DNA from 2 places in the Hydrogenophaga sp. RAC07 genome. Region 1 is predicted to be linked to the other one. Evidence: predicted binding sites of a transcription regulator. Region 1 holds the regulator's gene; the other holds the start of a gene.
The links. The regulator sigma-54, encoded in region 1, starts transcription at its own class of promoters, with help from an activator protein. The targets are predictions, from matches to a motif close to TGGCANGNAANCTGCTTT.
Positions count from the first base shown of each region.

Region 2: the regulator sigma-54 is predicted to act here: its motif matches at 4,881-4,898, upstream of BSY239_RS19445 (ammonium transporter).

Region 1 covers NZ_CP016449.1:3,963,543-3,974,634, forward strand. Annotated here, with positions in the region: gene BSY239_RS18445 (THUMP domain-containing class I SAM-dependent RNA methyltransferase) at 1-1,067, opposite strand, end outside; gene rpoN (RNA polymerase factor sigma-54) at 1,159-2,799, opposite strand; gene lptB (LPS export ABC transporter ATP-binding protein) at 2,805-3,599, opposite strand; gene lptA (lipopolysaccharide transport periplasmic protein LptA) at 3,605-4,219, opposite strand; gene BSY239_RS18465 (thiol:disulfide interchange protein DsbA/DsbL) at 4,426-5,073, opposite strand; gene BSY239_RS18470 (SPOR domain-containing protein) at 5,151-5,816, opposite strand; gene argS (arginine--tRNA ligase) at 5,831-7,504, opposite strand; gene BSY239_RS18480 (HTH-type transcriptional regulator ArgP) at 7,535-8,443, opposite strand; gene eutC (ethanolamine ammonia-lyase subunit EutC) at 8,525-9,322, opposite strand; gene BSY239_RS18490 (ethanolamine ammonia-lyase subunit EutB) at 9,319-10,710, opposite strand; gene eat (ethanolamine permease) at 10,707-11,092, opposite strand, start outside.
Region 2 covers NZ_CP016449.1:4,164,508-4,175,599, reverse strand. Annotated here, with positions in the region: gene BSY239_RS19475 (extensin-like domain-containing protein) at 1-130, shown strand, start outside; gene BSY239_RS19470 (SMR family transporter) at 230-550, shown strand; gene BSY239_RS19465 (VF530 family DNA-binding protein) at 566-835, opposite strand; gene gshB (glutathione synthase) at 832-1,776, opposite strand; gene BSY239_RS19455 (benzoate/H(+) symporter BenE family transporter) at 1,773-2,960, opposite strand; gene BSY239_RS22915 (hypothetical protein) at 2,999-3,439, opposite strand; gene BSY239_RS19445 (ammonium transporter) at 3,452-4,849, opposite strand; gene BSY239_RS19440 (sulfite exporter TauE/SafE family protein) at 5,128-5,889, shown strand; gene mrdA (penicillin-binding protein 2) at 5,879-7,861, opposite strand; gene mreD (rod shape-determining protein MreD) at 7,971-8,501, opposite strand; gene mreC (rod shape-determining protein MreC) at 8,498-9,436, opposite strand; gene BSY239_RS19420 (rod shape-determining protein) at 9,494-10,537, opposite strand; gene gatC (Asp-tRNA(Asn)/Glu-tRNA(Gln) amidotransferase subunit GatC) at 10,833-11,092, shown strand, end outside.

The sequences.
Region 1 (11,092 bases):
CCGACCGTGAAGGTGCGCGGCTCGCGCGGCGCCGCGCGCTGGGCTCGTGCGCTGGCGCGGTCTTCCGAGCTCTGGCCCGCCACACCGGCGGCGGCGATGCGCTCGCCGTAGGGCGGGTTGAGCAGCATCACGCCGGGCTTGTCGCTCGGCGGCATGCGCTGCAGGGCGTCACCGCCGCGCAGCTCGATGGCGTGCGCCACGCCCGCGCGTTCGGCGTTGCGCTGCGCGAAGTCGACCATGCGGAAGGACACGTCGCTGCCGAAGACGATGGGCGGATGGCCTTCGGGCCAGTCGCGTTGCTGGCGCTCGGCCTCATCCAGGATGGGTTGCCACACGTGCGGCTGGAAGGGCAGCAGTTTCTCGAACGCGAAGCGGCGCAAGTAGCCAGGCGGGATGTTGAGCGCGATCTGCGCGGCCTCGATCACCACGGTGCCGCTGCCGCAGCAGGGGTCGTACAGCGGCACGATCTCGTCCAGCGGCTGGTCGGCGCAGGCGTCCCAGCCGGTGGCCGCGATCATGGCCGCGGCCAGGGTTTCCTTCAGCGGCGCGTCGCCCTTGTCCTCGCGCCAGCCGCGCTTGAACAGCGGTTCGCCCGAGGTGTCGATGTACAGGCTCACCGTCTCGGTCGTCAGGTGCACGTAGATGCGCACGTCGGGCCAGGTGGTGTTCACGCTGGGGCGCTCGCCGCGCTTTTCGCGGAAGCGGTCGCAGATCGCGTCCTTCACCTTGAGCGCGGCGAAGTTCAGAGACGTCAGCGGGCTGTGCTGCGCCGTGATCTCGACCTTGATGGTCTGCGCCGGTGTGAACCAGATCTCCCACGCCACCTCGCTGGCCGCGTGGTAAAGGTCTTGTTCGCTGCGGTAGCCGCCGTGCCAGAGCTGCACCAGCACGCGCTGCGTGAGGCGGCTGTGCAGGTTCAGCCGCATGGTGTCGCGCCATGACGCATTCAGTGCCACGCCGCCACGCGCCTTGTGCGGCGCGTCCACACCGGTGATGCGCTTGACCTCGGTGGCGAGCATGTCCTCCACGCCGGCGGCGCAGGGCAGGAAAACTTGAAGTTGATTCATAGAAGGGCGTTTCGCCGCCGGGCCGCCCCAAGGCGAAACAGCCCCCTCGGGGGGCAGCGACCCGCGAAGCGGCGGAGCGTGGGGGCCATGTTCAAAGCGATTTTCTAAGGTTCGCGGGGGCGATCCGCAAGGCTTCGCGGTACTTGGCCACCGTGCGGCGCGCGCACTCGATGCCCTGCTCGCGCAGCAGGTCGGAGAGCTGGTTGTCCGACAGAGGCTTGGCCGCTTCTTCGGCGGCGATGAACTGTTTGAGCAGCGCACGCACGGCCGTGCTCGACGCGTTGCCGCCCGTTTCGGTGCCCAGCGACGAGCCGAAGAAGTACTTCAGTTCGTAGGTGCCGAACGGCGTGGACATGTATTTGGCGGTGGTCACGCGGCTGATGGTGGACTCGTGCAGGCCGAGTTCGTCGGCGATCTCGCGCAGCACCAGCGGGCGCATGGCGAGTTCGCCGTGCATGAAGAAATTGCGCTGGCGCTCCACGATGGCGCTGGAGACGCGCAGGATGGTGTCGAAGCGCTGCTGGATGTTCTTGATGAACCAGCGCGCCTCCTGCAGGCGCTGCTGCATGGCGGCGTGGCCGGCCTCACCGCCGTTGTCGCGACCGCCACGGTTCTGGCGCATGGCGCTGGCGTAGGCATCGTGCACGCGCAGGCGCGGCATGACCTCGGGGTTGAGCAGGACCTTGAAGCCCCGACCGGCACGCGTCACCAAGACATCGGGCACGACCACGTTGCGCTCCACGTCGACGAAGCGGCGGCCCGGCTTGGGCTCCAGCCGCGCGATGAGGCCGAGCGCGCCGCGCACGGTTTCGTCGTCCAGGCCGCACAGGTTGCACAGTCGCTTCACATCACGCTTGGCCACCAGCTCCATGGACTGGCCACAAATGGCCAGGGCCGCGCGGGCTTCGGGCGTGTTGCGCATCTCCAGGATCTGCAGCCGCAGGCATTCGGCGAGGTTGCGCGCGCCCACGCCGGCGGGCTCCATGTGCTGCAGCAGTTGCAGGGCCATGGCCAGGCGCTGCTCCAGCGCCTCGCGTTCTTCCAGACCCTCGTTGGGGTCGTCGGTGGCCATCCGGCCCGACAGTGCCTGCCAGGCCGCGGCCAGTTCGGCCAGGCTGTCTTCGATGTAACCGTCGTCGCTGAGCGACTCGATCAGGAAATACAGCGCGGCGCGGTCCTCTTCCGACAGGCGCAGGCAGCGCGCCTGGTCGTGCAGAAAGTCCTGCAGGCTGATGTGGGCGCGGGCCAGGTCGGCCGCACTCGCCGTGTCGTCGTCGCCCGACGCATTGTTGTTGCGCGCGGGGGCATCGCCGCCCCACTCGCTGTCGTCGGGCGCCATCTCCACCGTGCCGTCGCCCTCCCAGCTTTCTTCCACCGGCGTGGCGCCGTCGAGCTTGCCTTCGATGGCATCACTTTCGCCGGTGTCGCTGCTCGTGCTGCTGCTGGATTCGGTGCCGGAGAGCATGGGGCCGGGCGCCTCGGGCATGTCGGGCGCGATCGCCGCTTCGGCGATCTGCTCGCCCGCGCTGACCGGCACATCGGTCTGCTCCAGCCCGAAAGTTTCGCGGTCGGCGGCGTCTTCGGAGCGCTCCAGGAACGGGTTCTCGTCGAGCATCTGCTCGACCTCCTGCGCCATCTCCAGCGTGGAGAGTTGCAGCAGGCGGATGGATTGCTGCAACTGGGGCGTGAGCGCCAGGTGCTGCGAAACCCTGAGTGACAGGCCTTGTTTCACAGGCCCTACATCCTGAAGTGTTCGCCGAGATAAACGCGGCGCACGTCGGCGTTTTCCACGATCTCGGCCGGCGTGCCGCTGGTGAGCACATGACCGTCGTTGATGATGTACGCACGGTCACAGATGCCCAGGGTCTCGCGCACGTTGTGGTCGGTGATGAGCACGCCGATGCCGCGCGACTTGAGGAAGCCGATGATGCGCTGGATCTCGATCACCGCGATCGGGTCGATGCCGGCGAAGGGTTCGTCGAGCAGGATGAAACGCGGGTTGGTGGCCAGCGCCCGGGCAATCTCGACCCGGCGGCGCTCACCGCCGGACAAGGCCGGCGCGGGCGACTCGCGCAGGTGGTCCACATGCAGGTCTTTGAGCAGTTCGTCGAGCCGGGCCTCGATGGCGGCCTTGCTCAGGGTTTTGCCGGCTTCGTCTTCCTGCAGTTCCAGCACGGCGCGCACGTTGTCGGCTACGTTGAGCTTTCGGAAGATCGACGCCTCCTGCGGCAGATACCCCAGGCCCAGGCGCGCGCGGCGGTGGATGGGCAGGTCCTGGATGGCCTGGCCGTCGAGCAGGATCTGCCCCGCGTCCGAGCGCAGCAGGCCGACCAACATATAGAAAGAGGTGGTCTTGCCCGCGCCGTTGGGGCCGAGCAGGCCGACGACTTCACCTTTGAAGACCGCGAGCGACACGTCCTTGACGACCTTGCGGCTGCCGTAGGCCTTCTGCAGGCCCTGGGCCTCCAGGCGGCTGATCTCGGGCACCGGCGCGGCGCGCTTGTCCGGGCCCAGGGCCTTGGCCGATGGCATCGCTGTCACTTCTGGCCCTCACCGAGCTGGTTGCTGGGGCGCAGGTTGGCCGGTGGCGCCGGCGTGGGGGCGGGCGCGCCCTCTTTGGGCACGGGCGTGAGCATGGCGCGCACGCGGCCCGTGGGGTTGCTGGCGGTGCGGTTGGCCACACCACCGTCCACCGTGAACACGTCGGTCGTGTTGTTGTAGACGATCACGTTGCCCGTGGTTTCGTCGTTGAGCTGGGTGCCCTTGAAGCGTTTGAGCACGGCCTCGCCCACAAAACGCACGGTGTCGGCCTGGCTGTCGTATTCGATGCGCTGGGCCGTTCCTTCGATGAACTCGTCCACCCCGTCGCGCTTCTGGCGGAAGAAGCCGGGGCTGCCGTTGACGATGCCGAACTGGTTGCCCTGCGCGTCCTGGCGCACCTCGACCTTGGCACCACGGATGACGATGGTGCCCTTGGTGATGATCACGTTGCCGGTGAAGATGCTGGTCTGGCGCGCATCGTCGTAACGCAGCGCGTCGGCTTCGGCGTTCAGCGGCAGGTTGCGGTCGGCCTTTTCGGCCTGCGCCGTTGCGGCAAACAACAGGCCCGCCACAAGGCAGCCGGTCAGAAGCAAGGGATGGCGAAGGCGCATGGAGGTGGTGACAGCAGGAGGATTTGAGGGCACGAAACTTGCATTCATTGTAACGACGTGATGCCGGCCGAACGGGTGGCGCGACGCCTTTACCGGTTCTTTTCTCACATCGATTCAAGAAGTTGCGGCGAGCCGCCTGCGCCCCGGTCCCAGCCTCAAAGAGAAAGCCCGCAGAGCGGGCTTTCTCTTGATGAATGAAGCGCTCCTCAGCCTTTGCGGGCCTCGGCGATCAGCGCATCGGCCACCACCAGCGTGCGGGGGCCCTGACCGTTGACGTAGTAACGGCCGGCCACGCCCAGCGACGGCGTGCCTTCCACCTTGTAGGCCTCCTGCAGCTGGGTGGCCTTGGTGGCCAGACCGGCGGCGGCGCCGTTGTAGAAGGCGTTGAAGCGGGCCATGTCCACGCCGCCCTGCTTTTCGATCCAGGCGGTGATGGCCGGCGTGTTGGTGAGCTGCTGGCGGTCCACATGGATCGCCTGGAACACCTTGCTGTGCAGGCGATCCACCAGCTTCATGTTTTCCAGGGTGAAGTACAGGCGCTGCATCGGCACAAATGCCGGGCTGAAGGCCACCGGCATGCGGCGCACGTTCACGCTGGCCGGCTGCTTCTTCATCCACTCGTCGAACATCGGCTCGAAATTGAAGCAGTGGATGCAGCTGTAGGCAAAGAACTCGACCACCTCGATCTGGCTGGCCGGGCTTTCCACCGGCGCCGTGGGGCTCACGCGCACGAAGTCGGTGCCCTCCTTGGGCCCGACGCGCTGGGCGAAGGCGGGGGTGATGAGGCCACCGGTGGCGGCCAGGGCGGTGGTGCCAGCGGCCAGCAGGGACCGGGAAAAATCGCGACGTTGCATGGAATCAGACTCCTTGTATGGACTGGATTGGGGCAGGCGCAGCGGGGATAAGTTCCCGGCGCGCCCCCGGCCCGGGATCAGCGCTGGATGCGCACCAGCGCGGCTTCAACGCCGTTGACTTCGAGTTGCTCCTGCGTGAGGTCGGCCAGGGCCTTCTGGTTGAACGGCCCCACGCGCACGCGGTACACGGTCCTGCCGGATTGTTCGCGCTCACTCACATCGGCATTGATGCCCAACATGGCCAGCTTGGCGCGCTGGGCCTCGGCGTCCTGGGGGGTGCGGAAGGCACCGGCCTGCACAAAGTAGATGAACGGATCTGCACCGGGGGCGGGTGGCGTGGCGGCGGACCCGGCAGCGGCTGGCGCCTGGCCCAGCTTGGATTGCGCGAGGTCGCCCAGCGGATCGGCCACCGGCCGGCTGGCCGCGGCCGGCGCCGGGGGCAGGCCCTTGCCGTCGGCCGGCGGCACCACGATGGCGCCGGCAGCTTCCGGCGGCACGGCGGGCGCGGGTGCGGCGGCATCGCCATTCAAGGCCTTGTTGGGATTCCAGCCCTTGTTGCGCTCGGCCTCCAGGGCGTCCTGGCCGGCGTTGCGCGAGACGTTGCGGTCGACAAAGGGAATCGGCACGCGGGTGACATAGACCGCCACGGCCAGTGCCACGCCCAGTCCCACCAGCAGGCCCACCACGAAGCCGATCAGGGTGCCGCCGAGTGAGCTCGAGGTCTTGGCAGGTTTCTTTTTCATCGCTTGTTTCACCATCACATTTTTTGCGGGGCACTGACGCCCAGCACAGCCAAACCATTGTGCAACACCTGTGCGGTGGCGGCGACCAGCGCCAGGCGCGCCGTCTTCACCACGGCGTCGTCGACCAGGATGCGCTCGGCGTCGTAGTAGCTGTGGTAACTCGCGGCCAGCTCGCGCAGGTAGAAGGTCACGTCGTGCGGTGCGAGGTCGCGCGCGGCGTCGCTCAGCATCGCGGGGTACTTGGCCAGCAGCAGCATCAGGGCCTGGGCCGGTGCGCTGTCGAGCGCGGACAGGTCGGCGCCTTTCAAGGTGGCGGTGTCACCGCCCCAGCTGGCCAGCACCGAGCAGATCCGCGCGTGCGCGTACTGCACGTAGTACACCGGGTTGTCGTTGTTCTTCTGCACCGCCAGGTCCACGTCGAAGGTGTATTCGGTGTCGGGCTTGCGGCTGAGCAGGAAGAAGCGCACCGCGTCCTTGCTGGTCCATTCGATCAGGTCGCGCAGCGTCACATAACTGCCGGCGCGTTTGCTGATCTTGACCTCTTCACCGCCCTTGACCACACGCACCATGGTGTGCAGCACGTAGTCGGGGTAGCCCGCCGGGATGCCGACGTTGGCCGCCTGCAGGCCGGCGCGCACGCGGGCGATCGTGCCGTGGTGGTCGGTGCCCTGGATGTTGATGACCTTGGTGAAACCGCGCTCCCACTTGCTGATGTGGTACGCCACGTCGGGCACGAAGTAGGTGAACGAGCCGTCGGACTTGCGCATCACGCGGTCCTTATCGTCGCCGTAGTCGGTGCTCCTGAGCCACAGCGCGCCGTCCTGTTCGTAGGTCTTGCCGGCGTCGATGAGTTTTTGCACCGTGGCTTCGACGCGCCCGCTGGTGTACAGGCTGGACTCCAGGTAGTAGTGGTCGAACTTCACCGCGAAGGCCTGCAGGTCCAGGTCCTGTTCGTGGCGCAGGTAGGCCACCGCAAATTGGCGCATGCCGTCCAGGTCGTTGATGTCGCCACTCGCGGTGAATGCGCGGTCGTCGGCCGTCACGGTTTTCTTCGCCAGGAAGTCGGTCGCGATGTCGGCGATGTAGGCGCCGTTGTAGGCGTTCTCGGGCCACTGAGGGTCACCCGGCTTGAATCCCTGCGCGCGCAGGTGGGTGGAAGTGCCCAGCGTGGCGATCTGCACACCCGCGTCGTTGTAATAGAACTCGCGGTGCACGCTCCAGCCCTGGGTCTGGAACAGGCTGCAAATCGCATCGCCCAGCGCGGCCTGGCGGCCGTGGCCCACGTGCAGCGGGCCGGTGGGATTGGCCGAGACGAACTCGACCATCAGTTTCTGGCCATTGGGCTCGGCAATGCCGAAGCGCGCACCCGAGGCCAGCACCTCGCGCACGATCTGCTGCTTGGCCGCCGGCTTGAGGCGGATGTTGATGAAGCCGGGGCCGGCGATGTCGACGTCGGACACCCACTGCGCGTACTCGGGGCGGGCCAGGAGCGCGGTGCGCAGGGTCTCGGCGAGCTGGCGCGGGTTGAGCTTGAGCGGTTTGGCCAGCTGCATGGCCGCGGTGCTGGCGAAATCGCCGTGCGCCGCCACCTTGGGCGACTCGAAGGCCGCGCGCGCGGCAGCGCCGGGCAAAAGTGTGTCGAGCTCGGCGGCGAGGCCGTCGAGCAATTCCTGTTTGATCTTGAGCATGGGCTGAATTTTAGGCGTCGGGCTCCGGCCTCACGGCGGCACGGGCCGCAGGTGCTTGTGCGCAGCTTCCTTCACCGCCGCCGTGAGCCGCTGCGCCGAGAGCGACTCGTGCGCCCAGTGCTGCCAGTACAGCACCACGTCCACCGTGGCGTCGGGCAGGATTTCCTGCAGGCCGGGGCGGGCCGCCAGGTGCTGCTCGGGCACCATGCCCCAGCCCAGGCCGAGCTCGATCGCGGTCTCGAACGCCTCCACCGCGGGCGCGAAATGGCGCGGGTAGTTGGGCTGGCGCAGGCCGAAGTGCTGCAGCAGAAACGTGTCCTGCAGCGCGTCCTTGCGGTTGAAGATCACCGCCGGCTGCGCCAGCAGCTTGTGCACCGACACCGCGCCGCGCGGCGTGCGGCAGCGCTGCGCCACCGCCGGCGAGGCCACGCAGCGGTAGCGCATGACGCCCAGCGGCTCGGCCACGCAGCCGCGCATGGCGGTGGTGAGCGTGGTCACGCAGCCGGTCACGTCACCGCTTTTCAAGGCGTCGTGGGTGTGGTCCTGGTCGTCGATCAGGATCTCCAGCAGCAGCTGATGCCGCTGCAGCAAAGCGGCCACGCCGGGCAGGAACCAGCTCGCCACCGAGTCGGCGTTGATGGCCACGCCCAGGTGTTGCCAGCGCACGCCACTCCTGGGTTTGGCGCCACCCTGCAAACCGTCGAGCAGGTCGGCCTCCATCAACCGCACCTGCTTCACATGGCCCAGCAGCGCCTGCCCGGCCGGCGTGGCGCGCACCTGTTTGCCGCGCACCAGCAGGCGCTGGCCCAGCGTGTCCTCCAACGACTTGATGCGCAGCGAGACAGCGGCGAGCGTGATGGACAGGGACTTGGCGGCGGGGCCGAAGCCGCCGTGTTCGATCACGGCGTTGAGGGCTTCGAGTTGGCGGGCGTCGAGCATGGCGCTTGAGAAAAACTCAACCCGATGGGGTTTGGTCAGGCGCAGTTTAAGTCCTGCGCCTCTCGGCGGGGACCTGTCGCATCAGTCCAGCCGGGGGGTCTGCGAGCCCGCTGGCAAGCCGGTGAGTGGCAGGCCGCTGTGGTCCTTGAGCCCCACGCCGCTGAGCCCCAGGCGGCGGCTCTCGCCGAGCAGCCAGACCAGGCGGCGCGCGGCGGTGTCCAGGTCCTGTCCCGCCGGGCGCACGTTGGAAATGCAGTTGCGCTGCGCGTCGCTGCAGCCCACGCGCGGCGCGTGCGTGAGGTAGATGCCCACGCTGTCGGGTGAGCTCAGGCCCGGGCGTTCGCCCACCACCATGGCCACCGCCGCAGCGCCCAGGCGTTCGCCCACCTCGTCGGCCACGGCCACGCGCGCCTCGCGCACCACCACCAGCGGGCCCAGGCGCAGTGCCGGGTCAAACGCCGATGACAGTGCGCGGCGGATCGCGCCCAGCAGCGCCGCGCCGTGCAGCTGGATGCCCAGCGCCGACAGGCCGTCGCCCAGCACCAGCACGAGGTCGGGGCTGTCGCGTTCAACGGCGTCGAGCCGCTCCGCGCTGGCCGGGTCCAGCCGCCGCCCGAGGTCGGGGCGCAGCAGGTATTCGTGGCGGTCGCGCGCCTGGCTGTGCAGCAGCAGCGGCGCAGGCCAACCCTGCGGTTGCAGGTCGGCGCTCAGGCTGTCGGTGTCCAGCGGCAGGTGGATGGCGTCGCGCGCTTGCGCGTGGGCCAGTGCGAAATCGAGCAACTCGCGCGTGGGCAGGCTCACGCCGGTGCGCCCCAGCGCGATGCGCGCCGAGGTGTGCTGGCGCAGGTGGGCCCAGGGGTCGCGTGCGGGGGTGGTCATGCGGCGGGCGATGTCCAGAGCAGCTGCGGCAGCGCGGGCTGGCTCGGTGCGGGCAACAACTGGCCCTGCGCGCCGGTGACACCCACGCGCTGCAGCCAGGCCTCGAATTCGGGCGCGCGTTTGAGGCCCAGCATGTCGCGCAGCACCAGCGCGTCGTGGAACGAGGTGCTCTGGTAGTTCAGCATGATGTCGTCGGCGCCGGGCACACCGATCAAAAAGTTCAGCCCCGCGGTGGCGAGCAGCACCATGAGGTTGTCCATGTCGTCGCTGTCGGCTTCGGCGTGGTTGGTGTAGCAGATGTCGCAGCCCATGGGCAGGCCGAGCAGCTTGCCGCAGAAGTGGTCCTCGAGCCCCGCGCGGGTGATCTGCTTGCCGTCAAACAAGTACTCGGGTCCGATGAAGCCGACCACGGTGTTGACCAGCAGCGGCCGGTAGCGCCGCGCCACCGCGTAGGCGCGCGCCTCGCAGGTTTGCTGGTCCACCCCGTGGTGGGCGTTGGCCGAGAGCGCGCTGCCTTGCCCGGTCTCGAAGTACATGACGTTGTTGCCCACCGTGCCGCGTCCCAGCGCCTGCGCCATGGCGTGGGCTTCGTCGAGCAGGGCCAGGTCGATGCCGAACGAGGTGTTGGCCGCCTGTGTGCCGGCGATGGACTGGAACACCAGGTCCACCGGGGCGCCGTGCGACATGGCCTGCATGCTGTTGGTCACATGGGTGAGCACGCAGCTCTGCGTGGGGATCTCGCCGCGCGCCAGCACGTCGGCCAGCACATGGTTCAGGCGCACCAGGTCGGGCACGCTGTCGGACACCGGGTTGATGCCCACCACCGCGTCGCCCGCGCCGTGCATCAGGCCGTCGATCATGCTGGCCACGATGCCCGAAGGGTCGTCGGTCGGGTGGTTGGGCTGCAGCCGCACCGAGAGGTGGCCGCGCAGGCCCTGCGTGTTGCGAAAGCGCGTGACCACCTCGCAGCGCTTGGCCACCAGCATCAGGTCCTGGTTGCGCATGAGCTTGCTCACTGCGGCCACCATCTCGGGCGTGAGGCCGGGCGCCAGCGCGCGCAGCACCTCGGGTGTGGCCTGGGTCGAAAGCAGCCAGTCGCGAAACCCACCCACGGTGAGCGATGCCACGGGCGCGAAGGCTGGCGCGTCGTGGCTGTCGATGATGAGCCGCGTGACCTCGTCGTCTTCGTAAGGAATGAGCGCTTCGCTGAGGAAGGCAGCCAGCGGCACGTCGGCCAGCACCCAGCGTGCGGCCACGCGCTCCTGCTCGGTGGCGGCGGCCACGCCGGCCAGGCAGTCGCCCGAGCGCAGCGGCGTGGCCTTGGCCATCACCTCGCGCAGGCTGGCGAACCGGTGGCTGCGTCCTCCCAGCGTGGCGCTCAGGTTCATTCCACAGTGCCGAGCATGGCGTCCAGCGGTGCTGCGTCCCGCTGTCCGCTGGTGAGGAAGAAGTACAGGTAGGCCAGCGCCATGAGCCCCAGGAACAGGGCCGTAACCATGGCGTTGAAGTACACCACCGCCGCCAGGCAGACCACGCCGCAGACCAGCGCGATGGCCGGGAACAGCGGGTAGAAGGGCGCGCGGTAGGGGCGATCGAGTTGGGGCTCGCTCATGCGCAGCTTGAACAGCGAGGCCATGGACACGATGTACATCACCAGCGCGCCGAGCACGGCCATGGTGACGATGTTGGCGGTGAGCGGCAGGCCGCCGAAGGTGACCCACTGGTCGCTGAACACCGCGATCACGCCCACCACGCCGCCGCCGATGAGCG
Region 2 (11,092 bases), 200 kb from region 1:
AGGCGTTTTTCTGCGCGAGGCGCGCGATGGCGCATGCCGCTTCTTCAAGGGCACGCTGGGTCCTGACTACAACGCCGCCCACCGCGACCACTTCCACCTGGACCAGGGGCCCTACCGAATCTGCCGGTGAGTTTGTGCCGTGAAGCGAGCAGACGGGGGCCCGCTCCTGTGGCAGAGTCCGGGTTCCCGAAACCACGCGTCCCAAGGAGACCACCGATTGAATGCCTGGATGTTGCTCGGACTGGCCATCGTGGCCGAGGTGATCGGCACCACCGCTCTGAAGGCCAGCGAAAGCTTCACCAAACTTGCACCGTCGCTGATCGTGGTGGTGGGTTATGGCGTGGCGTTTTACTGCCTGTCGCTGGTGCTCAAGAGCGTGCCGGTGGGCATCGCGTACGCGGTCTGGTCGGGCCTGGGCATCGTGCTGATCACCGCGGTGGCGTGGCTGCTCTACGGGCAGCGCATCGACCTCGCCGGCCTGCTCGGCATGGGCCTGATCATCGCCGGCGTGGTGGTGCTCAACGTGTTTTCCAAGGCGGCGGTGCACTGAGCCCCGCAGCGCTCGTCAACCCCGACCGGCCCGGCGCTCTTCGCGCAGCATGAAGAGGTAAAGGCCTTCGACCTTCTCGCGCGCCCAGGGTGTCTTGCGCAGGAACTTCAGGCTCGATCCCACGCTGGGGTCGACGTTGAAGCAGCGCACGGGAATGCGCTGACCCAGTTCTTCCCAACCGTAGTGGTCGGCCAGCGCGGTGACGATGGCCTCCAGCGTCAACCCGTGCAAGGGGTTCCTGGGTTGGCCAGGCGTTGCGGTCGCCGCGTCGTCGTCCTCGCTCATGCCATTGCCGCTTCCAGCGCGTCCGCAAACATCGCCGGCACATCGAACCCGGTCTGCTGCTGAATCTCCTGGAAGCAGGTCGGGCTGGTGACGTTGATCTCGGTGACCTTGTCGCCGATCATGTCCAGGCCCACCAGCAGCAGACCTCGCGCCGCCAGCGTGGGCGCGATGGCTTCCGCGATCGCACGGTCGGTGTCGCTCAGCGGCTGGGCCACGCCCTTGCCACCCACCGCCAGGTTGCCGCGCAGCTCGGTGCCTTGCGGGATGCGCGCCAGCACGTAGGGCGCGACCTTCCCGCCGATCAGCAGCAGGCGCTTGTCACCGTCCACGATCGCGGGCAAATACGCCTGCACCATCACGCTGGTGGCGCCGCCCTGGTTCAGCGTTTCGGTGATCGAGCCGAGGTTCATGCCGTCAGGCCCGACGCGAAAGATGCCCATGCCGCCCATGCCGTCGAGCGGCTTGAGGATGATGTCCTTGTGCTCGGCGTGGAAGTGGCGGATGGCTTCGGGCGAGCGCGTCACCAGCGTGGGCGGAGCGTACTGGGCGAACTCCATGAGCGCGAGTTTTTCCGGGTGGTCGCGCAGCGCACGCGGGCTGTTGAACACCTTTGCACCCTCGCGCTCGGCCTGCTCCAGCAGGTGCGTGGCGTAGAAGAACTCGCTGTCGAAGGGCGGGTCCTTGCGCATGAGCACGGCGTCAAACGTGTGCAGGGCTTCGCGACCCTGGTGCAGCACGCGGTACCAGTCGTCGGCAGCACCCGTGAGTTCGATGCGGCGCACCAGCGCGCTCACCGGGTGCCCGGTCTGCCACTGCAGGTGCTGCGGCTCGCAGGCGGCCAGCGTGTGGCCGCGTTTCTGCAGCTCGCGCATCATGGCGAAGGTGGTGTCTTTGTAGGTCTTGAAGGTGACCAGCGGGTCGGCGACAACGAGGATGTTCATGGCTTGCTTTTCGGACGAAGGCCGTACTGTTGCACAAACAGCGCGAGGGCGCCGGCCACCACACCCCAAAAGGCCGAGCCGATGCCGGCAATCACCACGCCGCTAAGCGTGACGAGAAAAGTGATGAGCGCGGCTTCGCGGTGCGTTTCGTCCTTCAGGGCCGCGTGCAGACCGCCGCCGATGCTGCCCAGCAGCGCGACGCCGGCAATCGCCAGCACCAGTTCGCGCGGGAAGGCGATCAGCAGACCCGTGACGGCCGCGCCGAACAGGCCGATGAGCACGTAGATGGCGCCACAGGTGACGGCGGCGGTGTAGCGCTTCTTCGGGTCGGGGTGCGCCTCGGGGCCCATGCAGATGGCGGCGGTGATGGCGCTGAGGTTGAGCGCGAAGGCGCCAAAGGGCGCGAGCAGCAACGTGGCCACGCCGGTGAGCGTGATGATTCTGGAGATCGGCATGTTGTAGCCCGCTGCCCGGATCGCCGCCACGCCGGGCAGGTTCTGCGAGGCCATGGTGACCACGAACAGCGGCAGCGCCAGGCTGGTGAAAGCGGCCAGTGTGAAGTCCGGCAGGGTGAACACCGGTCGGGCCAGCTCCAGCGTGAGCGAGCCGGCGTTGAACTGGCCCTGCAGCACCACATGGACCACCGACACCAGCAGCGTGATCACCACCGCATAACGCGGCGCCAGCCGCCGGCCCAGCAAATACGCCAGCAGCATCAGCACCACGAGCACCAATGCGGTCTGCGCGGCGGCAAAGGCCTGCAGGCCGAAGCGCGCCAGCACACCGGCCAGCAGCGCGGAAGCCAGCGCCATCGGAATCTTGTTCATCACACGCTCGAACCAGCCGGTGGCGCCCGCCAGTGTGATGAGCGCGCCGCAGACCATGAACGCGCCGATGGCCTCGGCCATGGAGAAGCCGCCCGCCAGACCCGCCGTGGCCAGCACCGCCGCGCCCGGCGTGCTCCAGGCGATCATGACCGGCTGCTTGAGCACCAGCGACGGAATGGCCGAACACAGGCCCATGCCCAGGCCGAGCGCCCACATCCACGAGGTGATCTGCGCCGGCGTGGCGCCAAACGCCTGCGCGGCCTGGAAGACGATGGCCACCGAGCTGGTGAAACCCACCAGCACCGCGACGAAGCCGGCGGTGGCGGCCGAGAGGTTGAGGTCTTTGAAGAACGGCATCGGGCGATTCTCACCGCGATGCCTGGTGCCTCAAGGCATCAGCGGATGCCGCCCACGTAGCGTGCGTCCGGGTCTTCGCCTTCCTTGCGCGGCCCGCCAAAGGCCGAGATCAGCGTCGACTCGATGAAGCCGCTGGGGTGGCCGGGCACCGAGTTGGCGAAGCCACCCGATCGGGGGGTGGCCGCGCGCTGGGCGGTGTCTGCACTCACCTGGCCCGCCTTCAATGTGTCGGCCGCAGCCTGCAGCAAGGGTTTGCGCGCGGGCGCGGACATGAGCGGGATGGCGGCTTCGAGCTTGTCGGCCAGGGCCAGCAGGTCGGCGTGTTCGTCCGTGGTGGCCTTCTCGCGCGTGAAACGCACGATCTCCCGGGCGTAGTCCACATTGCTGGCCAGCCACTCGGTGTCGGTCACGCGGCCGGTCTTGCGCCGCAGCAGCACGTGCAGGTGCGCGGCAATGGCAAAGACGTCGTTGGCGGGCATGGGGTGCGGCCTTCAGTGGCCGAGCTGTTCGTTGTGCAGCGACACGTCCAGGCCCGCGCGCTCCTCGAACTCGCGCACGCGCAGCGTGGTGAAGCGCGAGGTGATCCACAGCACCAGGGCGGTCATCACCAAGCTGTAGGCCAGCACGGCCACACACGCGATCACCTGCGACAGGAAACTGGCTTCCACGCCCGAAATGGCCGGGTCGGCCAGCAGACCTGTGAGCAGCGCGCCCACCAGGCCGCCCACGCCGTGCACGCCGAACACATCGAGCGAATCGTCGGCGCGCAGCTTGCGCTTGAGTGCCGTGGCGCCCCAGTAGCAGGCCACGCCGGCCACCAGGCCGATGATCAGCGCACTGCGTGGTGTGACAAACCCCGCCGCCGGCGTGATGGCCACCAGACCCGCGACCACGCCCGAGCACAGGCCCAACAACGAGGTACGTTTGCGCGCCAGCCACTCGGCGGCCATCCAGGAAAGCGCGCCGGCTGCCGCCGCGATGTGCGTGACCGCCATGGCCAGACCCGCACGGCCGTCGGCAGCGAGCGCCGAGCCGGCGTTGAAGCCGAACCAGCCCACCCACAGCAGGCCGGTGCCGGCCATCGTGAGACCCAGGTTGAATGGAATGAAAGGCTCGCGGCCATAGCCTTCGCGGGGGCCGAGCGCGTAGGCGCAGACCAGTGCCGCGGCGCCCGCGTTGATGTGCACCACCGCGCCACCGGCAAAGTCGAGCGCGCCCAATTGCGCCAGCCAGCCGCCCGGCTCCCACACCCAGTGGGCGATGGGCGCGTACACCAGCAGCAGCCACAGGCCGGTGAACGTGAGCAACGCGCCGAAGTGCATGCGCTCCACCAACGCACCGACCACCAAGGCGCAGGTGATGATGGCAAAGGTGAGCTGGAACATGGCGAACACCGATTCGGGCACGTGCTTGGCAATGTGGTTCACGGCCACCTGCGAGGTGGAACCCAGGAACTCCATGCCCGAGAAACCCATGCGCTCCACGCCACCGATGAAGCCACCCAGAGCGCCCCCCGGTGTGAACGCCAGCGAATAGGCCACCCCAAACCACAGCAGGCTCACCACAGCGGCGATGCCCACCACGCTGGCCATGGTGTTGATCACGTTGAAGCGGCGCACCATGCCGCCGTAAAACAGCGCGATGCCCGGCAGCGTCATGAGCAGCACGAGCGCGGTGCTCACCATGAGCCAGGCGGTGTCGGCGCCCGAGATCGAGCTGGCCGCCACCAGCCCGGGTGAGGTGAGCGCCGGTGCCGCGGGCGCGGCGGGGGCGGTCTGGGCAGCAGCCGTCACCGGCCCGAGCAGCGCGGCGATCAGTGCGGTGGAGGGAAGGCGGTGTCTCTGGTGGATGGATGGATGAAAGAAGGCGGTCACACGGTTCTGGTGCATTTTGTTACCTGTTTCCAACGACCCCGGGCCCACTGCATCAACTGTGCCAAGGGTTGTCCCGGCCAAGGGAAAGCCCGGGTGCACACCGCTGGTGCGAGCCGATACAGTGCATGCACTCGCTCAAGCGCACTGCGCTGGTGACCGCGGGGGACCGAGGAGACAACCCAGTCCACAAATCCAAAAACGTGTTTCAGCGTCCCCAGAGATGCCAGATTCCTCAAACCGACCCCTGTGGGTCGGTTTTTTTTCGTCTTCGCGTGGCAGCGACAATCGCTTTCATGGAATTGCTGCTTGTTTCGCTGGCCTCGTTTTTCGCCGGCTTCGTGGATTCGATCGTGGGCGGCGGTGGCCTCATCCTGGTGCCCGCGTTGTTCGCCATGTTTCCCACCACCCACCCGGCCACGCTGTTCGGCGTGAACAAGGGCGCGTCGGTGTGGGGCACAGCGGCGGCCACCCTGCAGTACGCGCGGCGCGTCAAGATGCCGTGGCACGCGCTCCTGCCGGCGGCGGCCGTGGGCTTTGCCGGCTCGATGGCCGGCGCCTGGACCGTGACGGTGATATCGCCCGACTTTTTGCGCCGCGCCTTGCCCCTGGTGTTGATGGGTGTGCTGGCCTACACGCTGGCGCGCAAGGACCTGGGCCGCCACCACGCCCCGCGCTTCAGCGGCCGGCGGGAAGCCGCCGCCGCCTGTGTGCTCGCTTTGATCATCGGCTTTTACGACGGCTTCTTCGGCCCGGGCACCGGCAGCTTCTTCGTGTTCCTGTTCGTGCGCTGGCTGGGTTACGACTTCCTGCACGCCAGCGCCAGCGCGAAGCTCATCAACACCGCCACCAACCTCGCGGCCCTGATGCTGTTTGCCTGGAAAGGCCATGTGTGGTGGCACTTCGTGCTGGCGATGGCCATCGCCAACGTGGTGGGCAGCCTGCTGGGCACGCGCCTGGCGCTCAAGCACGGCAGCGGCTTTGTGCGCATCGCCTTCATCGTGGTGGTGTCGGCGCTGATCCTGAAAACGACCTTTGATGCGTGGATCAGGGGGTGACGCGGGGCGCTGCGGGGCTCGCCGCCTCCGGTGGCCACGGCATCGCGCTGGCTTTCAGCGGCGTGCCCATCGGGGCTGACGCCTGCCCCACGCTCACCGCCGCCAGGTCTTGCGGATTGGGGTACTGGTCGAGCAGCAGGTAGTCGAACACGCGCCGCGCGATCGGCGCGGCGGACGCGGCGCCGAAGCCGGCGTTTTCCACCACCACCGCGATGGCCACGCGGGGCTGGTCGATCGGGGCGAAGGCCACGTACAGCGCGTGGTCGCGCTGGTGTTCTTCGAGTTTGCGCGCGTCGTAGCGGTCGCGCTGGCCGATGGTCACGGCTTGCGCCGTGCCGGTCTTGCCGCCGCTGGCGTAACCGGCGCCGGCAAACACGCGGGTGGAGGTGCCCTCGGTGGTCACGGCCTGCATGGCTTCGAGCACCACGCGCACGTTTTCGGGCTTGTATCCCAGGTTCACCGCGGGAGGGTTGGGCAGGGGCTTGCGCTCGCGGGTGATCACGTTTTCGGTGGCCATGGTGAGGTGGGGTGCGTGCTTCACGCCGCCGTTGGCCAGCGTGGCCATGGCATGGGCCAGCTGCACCATGGTGAAACTGTTGTAGCCCTGGCCAATGCCCAGCGAGATCGTCTCGCCGGGGTACCAGCGCTGCTGGTCCGGGCGCTTGTAGGCGTTGCGCTTCCATTCCTGGCTGGGCAGCACGCCGCGCACTTCGCCGCGCAGGTCGATGCCTGTGATCTGACCGAAACCCAGCGGCTTCATGAAGTCGTGCATGGCGTCCACGCCCATCTCGTTGGCCAGCGAGTAGTAGTAGGTGTTGCTCGACTTCACGATGCTGCGCTTCATGTCCACCGCGCCCAGGCCGCCGTCGCCGTGGCTGCGGAAGCGGTGGCTGCCGAACATCCAGAAGCCCGGGTCGTTGATGACGGTCTGCGCCGCGCGGGTGCCGGTCTCCAGCGCGCCCAGCGCCATGAAGGGCTTGTAGGTCGAGCCCGGTGGGTAGGTGCCGCGCAGGGCCCGGTTGAGCAGCGGCTTGTCCAGCGATTCGTTGAGCGCGCGCCAGTTCTCCACGTCGATGCCTTCAACGAAGAGGTTTGGATCGAAGGTGGGCTTGCTCACGAAGGCCAGCACTTCGCCAGTGCGCGGATCGATGGCCACCAGCGCGCCGCGCCGCTCGCCGAACATGTCTTCGATCAGCTTCTGCAGCTGGATGTCGATCGACAGCACCACGGTGTCGCCGGGGGTGGCGGGTGTGTTGGCCAGCGAGCGCACCGCGCGGCCGCCGGCCGAGGTTTCCACGCGCTCGAAGCCGGTGGTGCCGTGCAGGGTCTGTTCGTAACTTTGTTCGGCGCCGAGCTTGCCGATGTATTCGGTGCCGCGGTAGTTGGCCTGGTCCTCTTCGGCCCAGTCGGCGATCGACTCTTTCTCGCGCTGGTTGATGCGCCCGATGTAGCCGATGACGTGGCTGGCGGTTTCGCCATTGGGGTATTGGCGCAGCAGACGCGCGCGCACGTCCACCCCGGGAAAGCGGTAACGCTGCACGGTGAAGCGGGCGACTTCTTCGTCGGTGAGGCGGGTGCGGATCGGCAGCGAATCGAAACTGTGCGACTCTTCGAGCAGCTTCTTGAAACGGCGCTGATCGCGCGGGGAGATTTCCACCAGCTCGCCCAACTGGGCGATGGTGGCTTGCATGTCGAGCACGCGGGACGGTGTGATCTCCAGCGTGTAGGCCGAGTAGTTGGTGGCCAGCACCCGGCCGTTGCGGTCCACGATCTGGCCCCGGTTGGGCACCACCGGCAGCACCGCGGTGCGGTTGCTCTCGGCCTGCGCCAACAAGTCGTCGTGGCGCACCACCTGCAGGTAGACCATGCGCGCGGCCACCAGGCCAAACGCAAACACCACCGCCAGCCCGATCACCAGCAAGCGGGTGCGGAACTGAGCCAGGTCGGCTTCGACGTTTCGCAGTTCGGTCATGGGGACTTGACTTCAAGCCAGTGAAAGAAGTTTCGCCGCCGGGCCGCCCCCAGGCGAAACAGCCCCCTCGGGGGGCAGCGACCCGCGCAGCGGCGGAGCGTGGGGGCTTTCATAGCGGTCTGTTGTCGTCGGGGTTGGGGGCGCGCCTTTGTGGGGCGAGCAACAGCACACTCACCACCGGCCACAGCATGGCTTCGAGCACCGGCGCGATGAAGTAGGTCAAACCCGGGAAGCTGCCGCCCGAGGCCATGCGCACCAGCAGTTCCAGCACGTGGGCAGCCACGAACAGCGGAAGCACCTGCACCGCCTGATTGGGCACGCCGAACCAGAGCAGGCGGCGGTGCATGGAAATCGCCAGGAAACCGAGCACGGTGTAGGCCAGCGCATGCTGGCCGAGCAGGGCGCCCTGGTGCACGTCCATGGCCAAACCAAAGAGAAACGCCACACCCACGCCGATGCGCAGCGGCTGGTGCACCGCCCAGAAGACCAGCGTCACCGCCAGCAGGTCCGGTACCCACGCCGAGCGGCCCCACAGACCCATGTTCAGCAGCATGTTGAACATCAGCGCGCTGAGCAGGCTGAACCAGATGAAGGCGGGGTTGGCGGGCAGCAGCAGCTGCTGGCCGGGGCGCATGATCATGGCGCGTTGCTCCGGGTGCCGGGCCGGTCGACCACGGCGGGCGCGCGGGCCGCGTCGGTCAAGGGCGAGGGCGGCAAGGACGCGCCTGCCGGTGTGAGCACCAGCACGTGCAAGGCGCCCTGCACCTGCGCCAGCGGCTCGGCCTCGATGCGCGAGAAGGACGACTCGGCCTGGCGCGCCACCAGGGTCACCCGGGCCACGGGCAGGCCGGGCGGGTACACGCCGTCCACGCCGCTGGTGGTGAGCAGGTCGCCTTCGGCGATGTCGGCGCTGGCCAGCGTGTAGCGCAGCTCCATGCCGTCGCCCTTGGTCGAGGGCTGGCCGTAGGCCACGCTGCGCACGCCGGTCCGCACATTGAGCACCGGGATCGCCATGTCGCGGTCGATCAGCAGGCTCACCTCGGACACCAGCGGGTACACGCGCGTGACCTGACCGAGCACCCCGCTCTCGTCGATCACGGGCGATCCTGCCTGCACACCCTGTGTCTGGCCGCGGTCGATCACGATCTTGCGCGAGTACGGGTCGGCCGCGTCGTACAGCACCTGCGCGCCCATGGCCTGCGTTCCGGTGCGCTCGCGCATGGCCAGCAGGTCGCGCAGGCGCCGGTTTTCCAGTTGCATCTGTTCGAGTTGCAGGGTGCGGTCGGCCTGCGTGGCCAGGCGCTTGAGCGCTTCGCCTTCGCTTTGCTGCGCGCTGTGCAACGAGGCGAAATACCCGCCCACACCCGCCATGGCCTGCACCGGCTGCAATACCAGCCACTGCGCCGGGTAGAGCGCCGCGGCGATGGACGCACGCACCGGGCGCGCCACTTCAAAGCGCAGGTCGGCCACCATGAGGAACAGCGCAAGCGCGCTGAACACCACCAGTTTGGACAGGGCCGACGGGCCCTGCTTGAAGAAGGGGGGCGGGGTGCGGTCCAGGGTGCCCAGTGGCATGACGCTCGGGGTGGCTCTGGTGGTGCGTGTGCGGGTGCGCCGGGGTGCGGCGCGCGCTTATTCGCTGGTGAAGATGGTGCCCAGGCGCTCCATGCGCTCCAGGGCCATGCCGCAACCGCGCACCACGCAGGTCAGCGGCTCTTCGGCCACGAGCACCGGCAGGCCGGTTTCTTCGGCCAGCAGGCGGTCGAGGTCGCGCAGCAGTGCGCCGCCGCCGGTGAGCATCATGCCGCGCTCGGCGATGTCGGCGCCCAGCTCGGGCGGCGTGTGCTCCAGCGCCATCTTCACCGCGGTCACGATGTTGTTGAGCGGGTCGGTCAGGGCTTCGAGGATCTCGTTGCTGGAGATGGTGAAGCTGCGCGGCACGCCCTCGGACAGGTTGCGGCCCTTGACTTCCATCTCCTTGACTTCCGAGCCGGGGAAGGCCGAGCCGATCTGCTTCTTGATCGCCTCTGCGGTGGGCTCGCCGATCAACATGCCGTAGTTGCGGCGGATGTACGCAATGATGGCTTCGTCAAAGCGGTCACCGCCCACGCGCACGCTACCCTTGTAGACCATGCCGCCCAGCGAGATCACGCCCACCTCGGTGGTGCCGCCGCCGATGTCGACCACCATGGAGCCCGACGCGTCGGACACCGGCAGGCCGGCGCCGATGGCCGCGGCCATGGGTTCTTCGATCAGGTAGACCTCGGAGGCGCCGGCGCCCAGGGCCGATTCGCGGATGGCACGGCGCTCGACCTGGGTGGAGCCGCAGGGCACGCAGATGATGATGCGCGGGCTCGGCTTGAACATCGAGCGTGGGTGCACCATCTTGATGAACTGCTTGAGCATCTGCTCGGTCACGGTGAAGTCGGCGATCACGCCGTCCTTCATGGGGCGGATGGCTTCGATGTTGCCGGGCACCTTGCCCAGCATGGCCTTGGCTTCGTGGCCCACCGCCTGGATGGTCTTCTTGCCCTGCGGCCCACCTTCGTGGCGGATCGAAACCACGGAGGGCTCGTCCAGCACGATGCCCTTGTTGCGGACGTAAATGAGGGTGTTGGCGGTGCCGAGGTCGATGGCCAGGTCGGTCGAGAATTGCCGACGGAAAGCTTCAAACATGGTGGATGGATCCTGTGGGGCCGGGGCGTGGCATGGCGCGCTCCAAGCCGGAAGTGAGGCCGAATGCGGGACCTGGGATGGAGCCAGAAGGTAGGCCGGACATCGGTTCTAAGTGTTTGATTCCAAGGCAAAAACCGTGGCGGCACGGGGTCTGCCGTTAAACCTTGGATAATACCGTATCCCCTGTGCACAACTGCACGCAAGCTGGCCCCATTTCTGCGATTTACACGGCGTTTCAGCGCCTTCGACCGCTCTTGGGGGCACCGCAGATCCCAACTTCCGGAACCACCTCGACATGTCCCTGACCCTGTCCGACATCGGCCGCATTGCCAACCTGGCGCGGCTGGAGCTCACCGAGCCGCAAAGCGAACGCATGCTGACCCAGCTCAACGGCTTCTTCGACACCGTGGAGCAGATGAACGCGGTCGAGACCACCGGCGTGGAGCCGCTGGCCCACCCCACGGCCGTGATCGACCATGTGTCGCTGCGCCTGCGCCCCGACGTGGCGAGTGAGCCCAACAACCGCGAAGCCAACCAGAAAAGCGCGCCCGCCGT